Regions from separate parts of the Streptomyces sp. NBC_01283 genome, predicted to be linked through region 1. Evidence: riboswitches for the same ligand, from Rfam matches in the RefSeq annotation. Region 1 holds a riboswitch; each other region holds the start of a gene.

The links. Region 1 has a riboswitch for cyclic di-AMP ahead of OG302_RS17680 (NlpC/P60 family protein). Riboswitches for the same ligand answer to the same signal wherever they lie in the genome.
Region 2: it holds a riboswitch for cyclic di-AMP, as region 1 does, so the genes downstream of both, OG302_RS05945 (C40 family peptidase) here and OG302_RS17680 (NlpC/P60 family protein) in region 1, are expected to answer to the same signal.
Region 3: it holds a riboswitch for cyclic di-AMP, as region 1 does, so the genes downstream of both, OG302_RS11935 (M23 family metallopeptidase) here and OG302_RS17680 (NlpC/P60 family protein) in region 1, are expected to answer to the same signal.

What each region holds. Positions count from the first base shown of each region.
Region 1 covers NZ_CP108430.1:3,913,556-3,918,328, reverse strand. Annotated here, with positions in the region: gene OG302_RS17690 (NlpC/P60 family protein) at 1-382, opposite strand, end outside; gene OG302_RS17685 (hypothetical protein) at 703-1,056, shown strand; gene OG302_RS17680 (NlpC/P60 family protein) at 1,158-2,345, opposite strand; cyclic di-AMP (ydaO/yuaA leader) riboswitch at 2,353-2,510, opposite strand; gene pcrA (DNA helicase PcrA) at 2,763-4,773, shown strand, end outside.
Region 2 covers NZ_CP108430.1:1,259,051-1,263,823, forward strand. Annotated here, with positions in the region: gene OG302_RS05935 (ATP-dependent Clp protease proteolytic subunit) at 7-642, shown strand; gene OG302_RS05940 (hypothetical protein) at 650-958, shown strand; cyclic di-AMP (ydaO/yuaA leader) riboswitch at 1,338-1,509, shown strand; gene OG302_RS05945 (C40 family peptidase) at 1,513-1,986, shown strand; gene OG302_RS05950 (DUF6328 family protein) at 2,146-2,712, shown strand; gene OG302_RS05955 (LysE family translocator) at 2,690-3,319, opposite strand; gene OG302_RS05960 (LysR family transcriptional regulator) at 3,450-4,361, shown strand; gene OG302_RS05965 (ATP-binding protein) at 4,350-4,773, opposite strand, start outside.
Region 3 covers NZ_CP108430.1:2,640,529-2,645,301, forward strand. Annotated here, with positions in the region: gene OG302_RS11925 (HPr family phosphocarrier protein) at 194-475, shown strand; gene OG302_RS11930 (GntR family transcriptional regulator) at 634-1,326, opposite strand; gene OG302_RS11935 (M23 family metallopeptidase) at 1,560-2,363, opposite strand; cyclic di-AMP (ydaO/yuaA leader) riboswitch at 2,376-2,539, opposite strand; gene OG302_RS11940 (M16 family metallopeptidase) at 2,737-4,122, opposite strand; gene OG302_RS11945 (M16 family metallopeptidase) at 4,119-4,773, opposite strand, start outside.

The sequences.
Region 1 (4,773 bases):
CGGGGTCGGAGGAGAGCGCGACCTGGACGGACGGGGCGATGCCGCCGCTGCGGTACTGCGCCGCCGCCATCGAACCGAGCCCCGCACGCGCGGAGTTGAGCTTCTCCGTCTTGCGGGCCGCCTCGTCGCGCAGCTCTCCCAGAGACTTCTCGGCGTTCTCGGCCTTCTCCTTGGCGCCGTTGTACTTCTCGGTGGCGACCTCGGCCTCGCGGTAGAGCGCGTCGACCTTGGACTTCACCTCGGCCGGGCTGAGCCGCGGATCCGCGTGTCCCGTTCCGTCGAAGGCGGTGGCTGTGGCGGCCCCGGCGAGGGCGATGGTGGCGGCGGTACGGGCCGTATGGCCACTGAGCGAGCGCTGTTTCGGCTTGCGGTGCGCTGCCAACGTAGGGGGCTCCTTAAGGTTCCGGCGGCGGCCCGCACAGGGGGAGCGGACCGCCGCCGGATTCTCGGCGGTGGTGTCCGACTGCCGCCCCTGGACCGGGCGGCGGTGGGGAGCCGGTCACCTGACGAAGGACGCTAAACCTGACCGTCACGGGTTGGTGACGGATTGTGCGCAACTGACGGAAGTGTGCGGACAGGTGACTATGTGCGACCATGCGATCCGCTGAGTCGCACGACCTTCGCGTACGCCTGTGACTGATGCGGAGCTTGTGGCCCACCTGGCCACGGAGCGGTGATATGGCCCCGGCTAGGCTCCGGGACATGGACGTTCTCACCCATCTCTTCGTCGGCCTGCACATCATCGGCATCGCCTCCCTCTTGGGCGGCTTCCTCACCCAGATGAAGCAGATGGGCCAGGGCACGGCACGCTTCAGCCCCGCGATGCTGCACGGCGCGCTCACGATGCTCGTCACGGGCGTGGTCCTGGTGGGTCTCAACCAGGCGGACGACAACCCCGTCAACAACGTCAAGATCGGCATCAAGATGGCCGTCCTGATCGTGATCCTCGCGCTGGTCTATGTGAAGCGGGACGAGGAGAAGGTGGACAAGGGGATGTTCGGCGCCGTCGGGCTGCTGACCGTCGCGAACATCTTCATCGCGGTGCTGTGGACCTGATCTCCACCCTCACCCGGTCACCTTCATAAGAAGCGGCCCTCCACCATGAGAAGCGGCCCTCCACGCGCGCGTGGAGGGCCGCTTCTCATGCGGTGTGACGGTTACGCGGGGCGGACCACGCTGTGGATCGGCATGTAGTAGATCGACTCGACGCGGACGTTCGCACCCGGCTTCGGGGCGTGGATCATCTTGCCGTCGCCGATGTAGATCCCTACGTGGCTGATGTCGTCGTAGAAGAAGACCAGGTCACCCGGCTTGGCGTCGGCGGTCTTGACGGTCGTGCCGACCTTCACCTGGTCCCACGTCGTACGCGGCAGGGAGATCCCCGCGGCCTTCCACGCGTCCTGGGTGAGCCCGGAGCAGTCGTAGGAGTCCGGGCCGGTGGCGCCCCATACGTACGGCTTGCCGATCTGGGCCTCGGCGAAGTTGATCACCTTCGCGGCCTTCGTCGCGTAACCGCTGTCCGTGCCGGAGCCGGAGCCGGAGCCGGTGCCGGATCCGGAGCCCGCGTCCGGGGTCTCCTTGTCCGACTCGCGCTCCTTGGCGGCGGCTTCTTCCGCCGCCTTGCGCTTGGCCTCCGCCTCGGCCTCCTGCTTGCGCGCCAGCTCGGCGGCCTTGCGCTTGGCCTCGTCTTCCTTCTTCTTCTCGATCGCCGCGAGCCGCGCCTTCTCCTCGGCCGTCAGCTCCGAGAGCATCGTGCGCGCCTGGCCCAGCTTCTTCTGGACAGTCTGCTTGCTCGTCCTGAGGTCGTCCCGCGAGTTGCTCAGCGTCTCCAGGCTCTTGGTGGCCTTCGTGCGCTGCTTCGTCGCCGACGCCTGCTGCGTCTGGTAGTCGTCGACCGCCCTCTTCTGGCGCGCGGTCAGCCGGTCCGACAGGTGGTTCTGGTCGAAGAACCCCTGCGGGTCGTCGGCGAGCATCATCGTGGCGGTCTCGGAGACGCCGCCGGTGCGGTACTGGGCCGCGGCGAACGTGCCCAGCTGCCGGCGGGCCTCGTTCAGCTTGTCGGCGCGCTCTGCCACGTCGTCGAGGAGAGCGTCGACCTTCTTGCGCTGCTTGTCGGTGCGCTCCTTGGCCGAGTTGTACTTCTGGGTGGCCACGCCCGCCTGGTGGTAGAGGTCGTCGACCTTCTTCTGGACCTCTTCGAGGCTGGGCTTCTGGGGCGCGGACGGTGCCGCTTGCGCGCTCTGTGAGAGGAGGGCCACGGACGTCAGGGCTGCCGTCGTGATACCGAGGGCGGGGGTGGCGCGTAGGCCGGCAATGCGGGTCCGCGGCTTGCGGTGCGACGCCAAGGGAGGCGACTCCTTCCGTAGACCGCCTACCGGGTTAGCTGTCGGGTTCGGGCGGGTGGTTCCGGAAGGTTGCCCTACGGTCCCGTACTGCGTACGGGACCGATTCACCCCAAGTTCTACGTGGGTCCCCGGCTCCGAGGAGATCGAACTCGGCGGAGGCCACTCGTTCCCGGCGGGGTTCGCCGGTGGGAGTACGAGCAGCCCGGGCAGCAACCTAGCCAATTCGTGTGGCCCGTGTGAAGGTTGATGTTCGATATGCCCGATACGTTTTCGTTACTTTGCGAAGCGCTTGACGCGGGCATGCCGCGACGTAGCGGAACGTGACGGTCCGCGGGCTGGGCGTAGGCGGGCGCGGAAGGACGGGGTGGCCGGAACCCGGGGCGGGTTGTCAGTGGGGCCGCCTAGACTCGGGAGGCGATGAGCAGCCTCTTTGATGACAGCTTCCTGGCGGACCTCAAGCCCTCGCGGGCTTCGGAGGAAGAGCCCCCGCCGCCGCCCGAGGACAGTGGTCCGGAATCCGTTCCGGATGATCTGTTCGACGGGAAGTTCGACGCGCCCACACCTCGGGACGCGCACTACCGCGGCGGCGCCCCGCGCCCCGTGATCGACCCGGCGGCCCTGCTCGACGGGCTGAACGAGAACCAGCGCGCGGCCGTCGTGCACGCGGACTCCCCGCTGCTCATCGTCGCGGGCGCCGGTTCCGGCAAGACCCGCGTCCTGACGCACCGCATCGCGTATCTCCTGGCCGAGCGGCACGTGCACCCGGGACAGATCCTGGCGATCACGTTCACGAACAAGGCCGCCGGCGAGATGAAGGAGCGCGTCGAGAACCTCGTCGGGCCGCGGGCCAACGCGATGTGGGTGTCGACGTTCCACAGCGCGTGCGTGCGCATACTGCGCCGCGAGTCGAAGACGATCGGCTTCACCTCCTCCTTCTCGATCTACGACGCCGCCGACTCCAAGCGCCTGATGGCGCTGGTCTGCCGCGATCTGGACATCGACCCGAAGAAGTTCCCGCCGAAGTCCTTCAGCGCCAAGATCTCGAACCTGAAGAACGAGCTGATCGACGAGGAGACCTTCGCCGGCCAGGCCGCCGACGGCTTCGAGAAGACGCTCGCCCAGGCGTACGCGATGTACCAGTCGCGTCTGCGCGAGGCGAACGCCCTCGACTTCGACGACCTGATCATGACGACGGTCAACATGTTCCGCGCGTTCCCCGACGTCGCCGAGCACTACCGCCGCCGCTTCCGCCACGTGATGGTCGACGAGTACCAGGACACCAACCACGCCCAGTACGCCCTGGTGCGCGAGCTGGTGGGCCCCTCCGGAGGCGAGGGGGACGACCCCGCCGAGCTGTGTGTCGTGGGTGACGCGGACCAGTCGATCTACGCCTTCCGTGGCGCCACGATCCGCAACATCCTCCAGTTCGAGGAGGACTACCCGAACGCGACGACGATCCTCCTGGAGCAGAACTACCGCTCCACGCAGACGATCCTGACCGCGGCCAACGCCGTCATCGAGCGCAACGAAAGCCGTCGCCCCAAGAATCTGTGGACCAACGCGGGCGCGGGCGCGGGCATCACCGGCTACGTCGCCGACACCGAGCACGACGAGGCACAGTTCGTCGCCGACGAGATCGACCGGCTCACCGACGCGGGCGACGCGAAGGCGGGCGACGTCGCGATCTTCTACCGGACGAACGCGCAGTCCCGTGTCTTCGAAGAGATCTTCATCCGCGTCGGCCTGCCCTACAAGGTCGTCGGCGGCGTCCGCTTCTACGAGCGCAAGGAGGTCCGCGACGTCCTTGCGTATCTGCGGGTGCTCGCCAACCCGGAGGACTCCGTCCCGCTCCGCCGCATTCTGAACGTACCCAAGAGGGGCATCGGCGACCGCGCGGAGGCGATGATCGACGCGCTCTCGCAGCGCGAGAAGATCTCCTTCCCGCAGGCGCTGAAGCGCGTCGACGAGGCGTACGGAATGGCGGCCCGCTCGGCGAACGCCGTCAAGCGTTTCAACGTGCTGATGGAGGAGCTGCGCACCATCGTCGAGTCCGGCGCCGGCCCCGCCGTCGTCCTGGAGGCCGTGCTCGAACGGACCGGGTACCTCGCCGAGCTGCAGGCCTCGACCGACCCGCAGGACGAGACGCGCATCGAGAACCTCCAGGAACTCGCAGCCGTGGCGCTGGAGTTCGAGCACGACAGCGGTGCAGCGGAGGGCGGGACCGACGCCGAGACCGACACCGACACCGACACCGACGCTGAGACCGACGCCGCGGACGGAGCGGACGCGGCTGCTGCCGCAGGCGTTTCGGGCACGCTGTCCCAGTTCCTGGAGCGGGTCGCGCTCGTCGCCGACTCGGACCAGATCCCGGACGAGGAGGACGACGGCTCCGGAGTCATCACGCTGATGACGCTGCACACCGCCAAGG
Region 2 (4,773 bases), 2.7 Mb from region 1:
CGTGCCATGAACCGACCGTTCGCCCGCTATGTCCTGCCCGAGTTCCCCGAGCGCACCAGCGCGGGGCAGCGGACCCTCGATCCGTACTCGAAGCTGCTCGAGGAGCGCATCGTCTTCTTGGGGACGCCGATCGACGACACGTCGGCCAACGACGTGATGGCGCAGTTCATGCACCTCGAATATCTGGCACCCGACCGCGACATCTCGCTCTACATCAACTCGCCCGGCGGCTCGTTCAGCGCGATGACCGCGATCTACGACACGATCCGGTTCGTCACCTGCGACGTGGAGACGACCTGTCTCGGGCAGGCCGCCTCATCGGCCGCCGTCCTGCTGGCCTCGGGCACCCCCGGCAAGAGGTTCGCGCTGCCCGGCGCCCGGGTGCTGATCCACCAGCCCTCGCTCGCCGAGCCCATCCACGGCCAGACGTCCGACCTGGCGATCCAGGCCGACGAACTCCTGCGCACGCGCGCGCAACTGGAGAGGCTGCTCGTTCAGCACACGGGCCAGAGCGCGGAACGGATCGCGGCCGACATCGAGCGGGACAAGATCCTCAGTGCGGCCGAGGCAGTTGAGTACGGCCTGGTCGACCGGATCATCGCGAGCCGCAAGTCGTCCCCGCGCACCCCGGACGTGGGGTGAACCGCCGGTGCTGCCGCCCGAACTTCCCCCGCTGCCCGCACTCACCCGCGCCGAGGGCGAGTTGATCGACCGGTACCTCGAAGTGGTCGACCTGGTGGGCCGGATCAACCCCGCCCGCGCCTCGGACACGTACGGCGGACTGCGCGCCGCCCAGGCCCTGGTCGGCAGGGCGGCCGCCCTCCTGGACGCGCTGACGCTCATGCACCAGCGAGGTGAGAGCGCCGTGCACGCGCCGACGCTGGCCAGGGCGCTGCGGGTGCTCGACGGGGAGCGGCGGGCCGGGCGGGTCACCGTGCCGCCACCGTCGGCGTCCTGAAGACCCGTCACTCCACGCTCCTGAGCACCCGTCATCCCGTCGCCCGGCCTCCGAGCCGTCCGGGGCCGGGTTCAAACGAACCAAACGGGCTACCTCGTTCGGCGTAGACGATCGTCGTTCTTGAAGCCGTCTTCAGTTGCGTCAGATGTGTACGCGGGGGGCGGAATTCCTCGTTCCGGTGCTGGTCGAACGATCGTCCGGCGCCTTGACCTGATCCCGTATCCGACCTTGTCCACCCGAACGGTTCAGCCGTGAGGAGCCTCACAAAACGCCGTTTCGGCTCGGAATTCCTGCCCTTCACGGGTCAAGATCCCTTCCGACGACAAGCCCCCGCCACAGCGGCGGGGCGGTCCGGGCGGACGCCGAGTCCTGCCGCCACCCGGATGACCGGTCGACATCGGTGCATCGGCAGGAGTGGAGGACCCAGGCATGACGGGTCGGTCCGGAGAGTCCGGACCACGGCCCTTGGGGTGAAGCCGCACACGCGGCCGGGCAACTTTGTCAGCCCGAATCCGACAGGTCATCCTTCACAGGCGGTTGACGAAGGGTTGCGCATGACTGCGCTGAATCATGTTCCGTCGCTGCTGACCAGGGCCGGTTCCGTATCGGCCCTCACGCTCGCCGTCGTGGGCGGCACCCTCGTGGGCCCAGGGCTCACGTCGGAAGCGGAGGCCGCGACGCACGGAACGAAGGCGCTCAAGATCGCCGCCTCCAAGAAGGGCGCTCCGTACCGCTACGGAGCGACGGGGCCGCGTCGGTTCGACTGCTCGGGTCTGACCCTCTACTCGTTCAAGCGCGCGGGCAAGAAGCTCCCCCGCACCGCGGCACAGCAGTACAACAAGACCCGCCACATCTCCGCCTCCAACCGCGTCCGCGGCGACCTGGTCTTCTTCCACTCCGGCCGGAACGTCTACCACGTCGGCATCTACGCCGGTAAGGGCCGGATCTGGCACGCCCCCAAGTCGAACACCGTGGTGCGGCTCGAGAAGATCTGGACCAAGAGCGTCTGGTACGGCAGGGTGCGCTGATCGCCCGTCACCGGCCGTCGGCTGCAGGACGGCGGTGGCGGGGGCTCACCAACCCCCGCCACCGCCACCGCCCGGACTGCCCCCGCGTGGCTCCCGCCCGGCCCGCCGATCGGCGCGCCCGCCGGGCGTACAGGGCGCCGACGCGGATACTCGTGCGCCATGGCCGAAAACAACAGCTCCTCCACGGCAGGCGACGCGCCCCGCAACGAGACACGCTTCGAACGCGCCGACCGCAATTTCGCGGAGATCCTCCAGGAACTGCGGGTCACTCAGGCCGGGGTGCAGATCCTCTTCGCGTTCCTGTTGACGCTTGCCTTCACCGAGCGCTTCGCCTCGCTCGACACCGTGCAGCGCGCCACCTACGTGACCACGCTGCTCCTTGCCGTCCTCGCCGCGGCGCTGTTCACGGCTCCCGCCGCCGTGCACCGGTCGCTCTTCGGGCAGCACTCCAAGCCGCGGATCGTGCGGGTCTCGTCCCGCCTCGCCGTCCTCGGTATGGGGGTCCTGATGTTCGCGCTCGCCGGTTCCGTGCTCCTGGTGGTGGACGTGGCGGTGGGCAGGACCGGCGGGATCATCGCGAGCGCGGGCACGCTCCTGGTGTGCGCGGGCCTGTGGGGAGTGCTCCCCCTGCTGCTGCGCCGCGCGAGCAAGGACGAGGGCACTGATGGCGCCGAGGCCACAGGATCGGACACGCCGGACGACGTCAGGCCAACAGGGCCTCGATGAGGAGCACCGCGCCCAGCACGCTGAGCGCGACGCCCGTGCCGCCCTCGATCGCACGGGCCGTGCGCGGCTTGCGCAGCCAGCGGCCGAGCCGGTCGACCAGGAGCGCGACGACCGGGAACCACACCAGGGCGAGGGCCACGATGATGGACGCGAGCAGCAGAGTCCTGGGCATCGCGGGGCTGCCCGCGGGCACGAACTGCGGCAGCACGCTGAGGAACGTGATGGGTGCCTTCGGGTTGAGGGCGTTGGTGAAGAAGCCCTGCCGCAGGCTGCCCCCGACCGCTGCCCCCTCCGCGCCGTCCGCCGTCCCGAAGCTCCCCAGGGGCCGCGCCGCCGACCGCAGCGCGCGATACCCGAGGTAGAGCACGTAGGCCCCGCCCGCGGCCTGCAGCGCACGGAAGAGCGTGGGGACCGCCGCGAGGACCGCCGCGACCCCGGCCACCGCGAGCGCCGTGTGCACCAGGAGCCCGCCCGCCACACCGATCGCGCACGTCACTCCGGCGCGGCGGGATGCGAGGGCGTTGCGCACGACGACGGCGAAGTCGGCGCCCGGCATGGCGACCATGCCCGCGGCGACTCCGGTGAAGGCGACCAGTTGTGCGTCCATGGCGCCAAGCCTGCCGTTCTTCTGCCTTCAGCAGGTATGTGGAATATCCTGGGTCTGCCTTAAGCAGTCGTTTAGCCTCACGGCCGACGGACAGCCGCACCGCCCGTCGGCTCCTGCACCGGGAGCGACCATGTACGACCCGACGCGGCTCGCCGCACTGGTGGCGGTCTCCGAGGCCGGGTCGATCACCCGCGCCGCCGAGCGTCTCGGCTACACCGTGCCCGCCCTCTCCCAGCAGCTGGCCAAGCTCGAACGGGAGGCGGGCACCGCGCTCCTGGTCCGGCATCACCGCGGGGCACGGCTGACCGGCGCGGGTGAGCTGCTGCTCGCGCGGGCGCGCCGGGTCCTGGACGAGATGGAGCAGGCCCGGCACGAACTGGCCAGGCTCGCGGGGCTTTCCGGCGGCAGGCTGCGCGTGGGGACCTTCACCACCGCCGGGATCCAGTTGGTGCCGCCCGCGCTGACCGCGTTCCGCCGCGCCCATCCGGACGTCGATCTGACCGTTCGGGCCTATGAACCGCCGCTCGGCATCGCGGCCGTGGCCGCCGGTGAGGTCGATCTCGCCCTGACGCACACGTACGAACCGGCGGATCCGGTGCCGCTGCCCGCGTCCGTGACCGCCGAGCCGGTACTGGTCGAGGAGCTGGTCCTGGTGACCTCGCCCGGTCACGCTCTCGCGAGCTCGTCGTCGCGGCTGCCCCTGACCGAACTCGCCGGGCAGCCGCTGATCAGCATGGCGCCTGAGCATCCGTCCCGGCAGGGGGTGGAGTCCGCGCTCGTCCGGGCCGGCGCGACGCCCTCGGTGCTGGTCGAGACTCCTGGCTACGCACTGGTGTGTGCGCTGGTCAGCGCGGGGCTCGGTGTCGCCGTCGTACCGGAGATGGTGGCGCGGACGGCGGCCACCCCGGTGGGGATGAGGCCGCTTGAGCCGGGGAGTCTGCGCCGCACGATCTCGGTGGTCCACCGCACCGACGAGTCGCATCCGGCGGCGGACACCTTCCGGGCGCTGCTCCGGGGGGCCTTCGGACGTTCAGCGGGGTGAGGGCGAGACCGAGGGGGTGGCCGCCTCGCCACGGACCGGGGCCGTCCACGGCAGCGCGATCCAGACGGTCTTGCCGCCCTCGGCGGTGGGCGTGACCGAGAGCCTGCCGCCGCACTCCATGGTCAGCCAGCGGATGATCACCAGACCGCGGCCGTTGTCCTGCTGGACGGCGGCGGGCAGCCGCTTGGGATAGCGGGGATGGCTGTCGGTGACGCCGATGCGCAGCTGTTCGTCCCGGTCGAGCTCGATGTCCACCCGGAAGGTGGGCGATTGGCCGCGGGTGTGCTGGACGGCGTTCGTGGCGAGTTCGGAGACGATGAGCCGGACCGTGTCGGCCGCTTCGGTTTCGCCCGGCAATCCCCATTCGGCCAAGACGCTCGAGACGTATTTCCGGGCCGCGGAGACCGAGGCA
Region 3 (4,773 bases), 1.3 Mb from region 1:
CACGCTAGGAGACGTCGAAGGGCGGGACGAGGACCCGAGGCGGGAGGACGTACGGTCGACGGAGCAGGGACCTACGGCCGCCGCCGTACGGACCACCGGTCGGCGCCGTACGGACCATCGGCCGGCGGAGCACTCGTGGCGGCATGAGACACTGGTCTAGACAAGTGTGAGACACCTGGAAGGGCAGCAACACATGGCTGAGCGCCGCGTCAACGTCGGCTGGGCCGAGGGCCTTCACGCCCGACCCGCCTCCATCTTCGTCCGCGCGGCCACCGCCGCCGGCGTCCCCGTGACGATCGCCAAGGCTGACGGCAACCCCGTGAACGCCGCCTCCATGCTCGCGGTGCTCGGTCTGGGCGCGCAGGGCGGCGAGGAGATCGTGCTCGCCTCCGACGCCGAGGGCGCGGACGCCGCTCTCGACCGTCTGGCGAAGCTGGTCGCGGACGGCCTCGAGGAACTCCCCGAGACCGTCTAGTAAAGACTGGTACTCATACGCCGAAGGGCCCGCCCCAAATAGGGGCGGGCCCTTCGGCGTTTCTGGTTCCGCTTGCCGGATATCAGTCGTCGACATTGAATTCGGGCAGCAGAAATAATCCCCCGCCGAATAACTCTTCTTTGTATACGGCGCCTCTGTTAATGCCGCAGGCCCACTGCGTTTACGGGATGTTGCGAACCCCTCACACCGGGGATGCCGCGGCCCTGCACGAAGCGCGGCCGGTGCGCGGAGGTGGTCCGTTCCGTGTGCTGCGCGGTGAGCGCGCGGGCCCGCTCCGCGTCGCCGCGCGCCACCGCGTCGACGATCGCGGCATGCTCGGCCCAGGCCTCGGCGGGCGCCGCCGACGTCTCCACCACGTACATCCAGGCGATCTTGTGCCGGAGCTGGGTGAGCAGTGCCGTGAGGCCCGGACTGCCGCCTGCCTGGGCGAGCGTCTCGTGGAACCAGCCGCCGAGTGAGCGCAGATCCTCGCTCCGGCCGTGCCGCGACCGCTCCTGGCCGAGCCTGACAAGGCCGCGCAGGACCTTCAGGTGCGCCTCCGTGCGGCGCTGTGCGGCGCGGGCGGCGCCCAGCGGCTCCAGGAGCGCGCGGATCTCCAGGAGGTCGGCGGCCTCCTCCTCGGTCGGTTCCGCCACGCACGCGCCCGCGTGCCTGCGCGTGACGACGAAGCCCTCGGCCTCCAGGGTGCGCAGGGCCTCGCGCACGGGGACGCGGGAGACTCCGTAGCGGCGCGCGAGCAGTTCCTCGGTGAGCCGGCCGCCCCGTTCGTAGACACCGGAGACGATGTCGTCCCGGATGGCCGTGCATACCGAGTGCGCGGGAATGCGCATGACTGACCTCCGCCTTAATCCCCGCGAAACGCGGTCGATCGACGCCTGTTCTGTGACTCTATTGCAGAGCCGCCGAATTTCCGACGGTCGGCCGAAATCCAGGGATACTTTTGGCCAAAGGCGATAGGGGCACGAGGAACGCGGAACGGCGAAAGCCCCGGCTCTCGACGAGCCGGGGCTTTCGGTGAATCAGGTGCGCTTCGCGCGACCGCCGGGGATCAGACGTCCGGGAATCAGACGTTGACGCCGTGCGAGCGGAGGTACGAGATCGGGTCGATGTCCGTGCCGTACTCCTCGCCGGTGCGGGCCTCGAAGTGGAGGTGCGGGCCGCTGGAGTTGCCCGTGGAGCCGGAGAGGCCGATCTGCTGGCCCGGCGTGACCGCCTGACCGACCGTGACACCGAGGGACGACATGTGGCCGTACTGGGTGTACGTGCCGTCGTTCATCTTGATGACCACGTTGTTGCCGTAGGCGCCGCCCCAGCCGGCCTCGACGACGGTGCCGGAACCGACCGCGTGGACCGAGGTACCGGACGCGGCGTGGAAGTCGATGCCGGTGTGGCTGCCGGAGGACCACATGGCGCCGCCGGTCTGGTAGCCCGTGGAGACGTACGAGCCGCTGACCGGGGCCACGTAGGTGTTCAGGCGCTTGCGCTCGGCCTCGCGAGCGGCACGCTCCTTGGCCTCGCGCTCCTTCTTGGCCTTGGCCTTCGCCTCGGCCTCGGCCTTGCGCTTCGCCTCTTCGGCCTTCTTCTTGGCGGCCTCTTCGGCCTTCTTGGCGGCTGCGGCGTCGTCGGCGGCCTGCTGCTGGGCAGCGGCCTGCGCGTCGATGCTCTGGGCGAGCGAGTCGCCCACGGAGATGGCCTGGGTGAGGCCGGTGTGCTCAAGGGCCGCAGCGTCGTCGGCGGCGAGCGCCGGAGCGGCCAGGCCTCCGATGACACCGGTGGTGGTGAGGGCTGCGACGCCCGCCACGTTCGCGGTCGTACGCGTGAGGCGGCTCGGGCGACGGTGCTTCCCGGTGGCACGGGTGAACGCCATGAAGCGGCTGATCCTTTCCTTCCTTCTCGCCTACCGGGTTAGCTGACGGGTTCGGAGCAGGAAGGTCTCCTACGAGTCCCTCACCTGACGGCAAGGTTCCCGATTCACCCCAAGGGGACATGTGGGTCCCCGGCTCCCCTGGCTCGCGCCGTACGGGGACTCGGCGATGACTGTCCGGTGCCGCGGGTGCGGCGTACTGCATGACGAACAGCCGGGATGACGCTAAGCGGGCCATCTTTCAAACGACAAACGGATCAGTGTTTTTGTAGCGCACGCCACAGGGCAGACACGTAACCTCCATAGCAATTCGGACATATGAGGACCCCAGTAGCCAATTCCCGCCACTGGGGTCCCGACATGTCCTGACTGCCACTCAGCCGGTGACCACACTCACTTCACCGATGCCGAGCGCCCTGACGGGCTCCTCGATCCGCGCGGCGTCACCGACGAGCACCGTCACCAGGCGGTCCACCGGGAAGGCGCTCACGACGGCAGCAGTGGCCTCCACGGTGCCGGTGGCGGCCAACTGGCGGTACAGCTGAGCCTGGAAGTCGTCCGGCAGGTGCTGCTCGACCTGGTCGGCGAGGGTGGCCGCGACGGACGCCGCCATCTCGTACTTGAGCGGGGCGACGCCCACCAGGTTCTGCACGGCGACGTCGCGCTCGGCGTCCGTGAGGCCCTCGGCGGCGAGCGTACGCAGCACCTTCCACAGGTCGTCGAGCGCCGGGCCCGTGGACTCGGTGTCCACGGAGCCGCTGATGGCGAGCATCGCGGCGCCGCTTCCGTCCGGCGTGGAACGCAGGACCTGGGCGAACGACCGTACGCCGTAGGTGTATCCCTTCTCCTCGCGCAGGACGCGGTCCAGGCGCGAGGTGAGGGTGCCGCCCAGGCAGTACGTGCCGAGCACCTGTGCGGGCCAGACGCGGTCGTGCCGGTCCGGTCCCACGCGTCCGATGAGCAGCTGCGTCTGCACGGCTCCGGGGCGGTCCACGATGACGACACGCCCGGTGTCGTCCGCGGTCACCGGAGGCACCGGACGCGGTTCGGCGGTGCCGCCCGTCCAGGCGCCGACGGTGTCGGCGAGGACGGCGTCCAGGTCGACGCCGGTCAGGTCGCCCACGATGACGGCCGTCGCCGTGGCGGGACGCACGTGCTTCTCGTAGAAGGTGCGCACCGCCGCCGAGTCGATGGCCGTGACCGTCTCCTCCGTGCCCTGGCGGGGGCGCGACATGCGGGCGGTCGCCGGGAAGAGCTGCCGGGAGAGCTCCTTGGCGGCGCGCCGCCCCGGGTTGGCGGCCTCGTGCGGGATCTCGTCCAGGCGGTTGCGCACGAGGCGTTCGATCTCGCTGTCCGCGAAGGCGGGGGCGCGCAGGGCGTCGGAGAGCAGGCCCATCGCCTTGGGGAGGCGGGAGACCGGGACTTCGAGGGAGACGCGGACGCCGGGGTGGTCGGCGTGCGCGTCCATGGTGGCGCCGCAGCGGTCGAGTTCGGCGGCGAAGTCCTCGGCGGAGTGCTTGTCGGTGCCTTCGTTGAAGGCCCTCGCCATGATCGTGGCGACGCCGTCGAGGCCCTCGGGCTCGGCGTCCAGCGGTGCCTCGAGGTGGATCTCCACCGCGACGACCTGCTGGCCGGGGCGGTGGCAGCGCAGCACGGTGAGGCCGTTGTCCAGGGTGGCGCGCTCGGGCGCGGGGAAGGCCCACGGCCGTGCGGTGCCCGCCTGGGGCTGCGGGTGGAACTGCATCGTTGCGGCCTCGCTCACTTCGCGGCCTCCTCTTCGTCCTCGTCGGTGGCTTCGGCGGGCGCGATGGGCTCGTACACGAGCACCGCGCGGTTGTCCGGGCGCAGCCGGGCCGCCGCGGCCGCCCTGACCTCTTCCGCGGTGACGTCGAGGACGCGCCCGACGGCGGTGAGGGCGAGCTGCGGGTCGCCGAACAGGACGGCGTACCGGCACAGTTCGTCCGCGCGGCCCGACACCGTGGAGAGCCGGTCCAGCCACTCGCGCTCCAGCTGTGCCTGGGCGCGCTCCATCTCCTCTTCGGTGGGGCCCTCTTCCGCGAAGCGGGCGAGCTCCTCGTCGACGGCGGCCTCGATGACGGGGACCTCGACGTCACCGGACGTCTTCACGTCGAGCCAGCCGAGCGAGGGGGCTCCGGCGAGCCGCAGCAGGCCGAACCCGGCCGCCACGGCGGTGCGGTCGCGGCGCACGAGGCGGTTGTAGAGCCGGGAGGACTCGCCGCTGCCGAGGACCGTGAGCGCCAGGTCGGCGGCGTCGCACGCGCGCGTGCCGTCCTCCGGGAGGCGGTAGGCGGCCATCAGGGCGCGGGCCGGGACCTCCTCCTCGATGACCTCGCGCAGCTCCTTGCCGATCGTGTCGGGCAGCGATCCGTCGCGCGGCGGCTGCTTGCCGTCG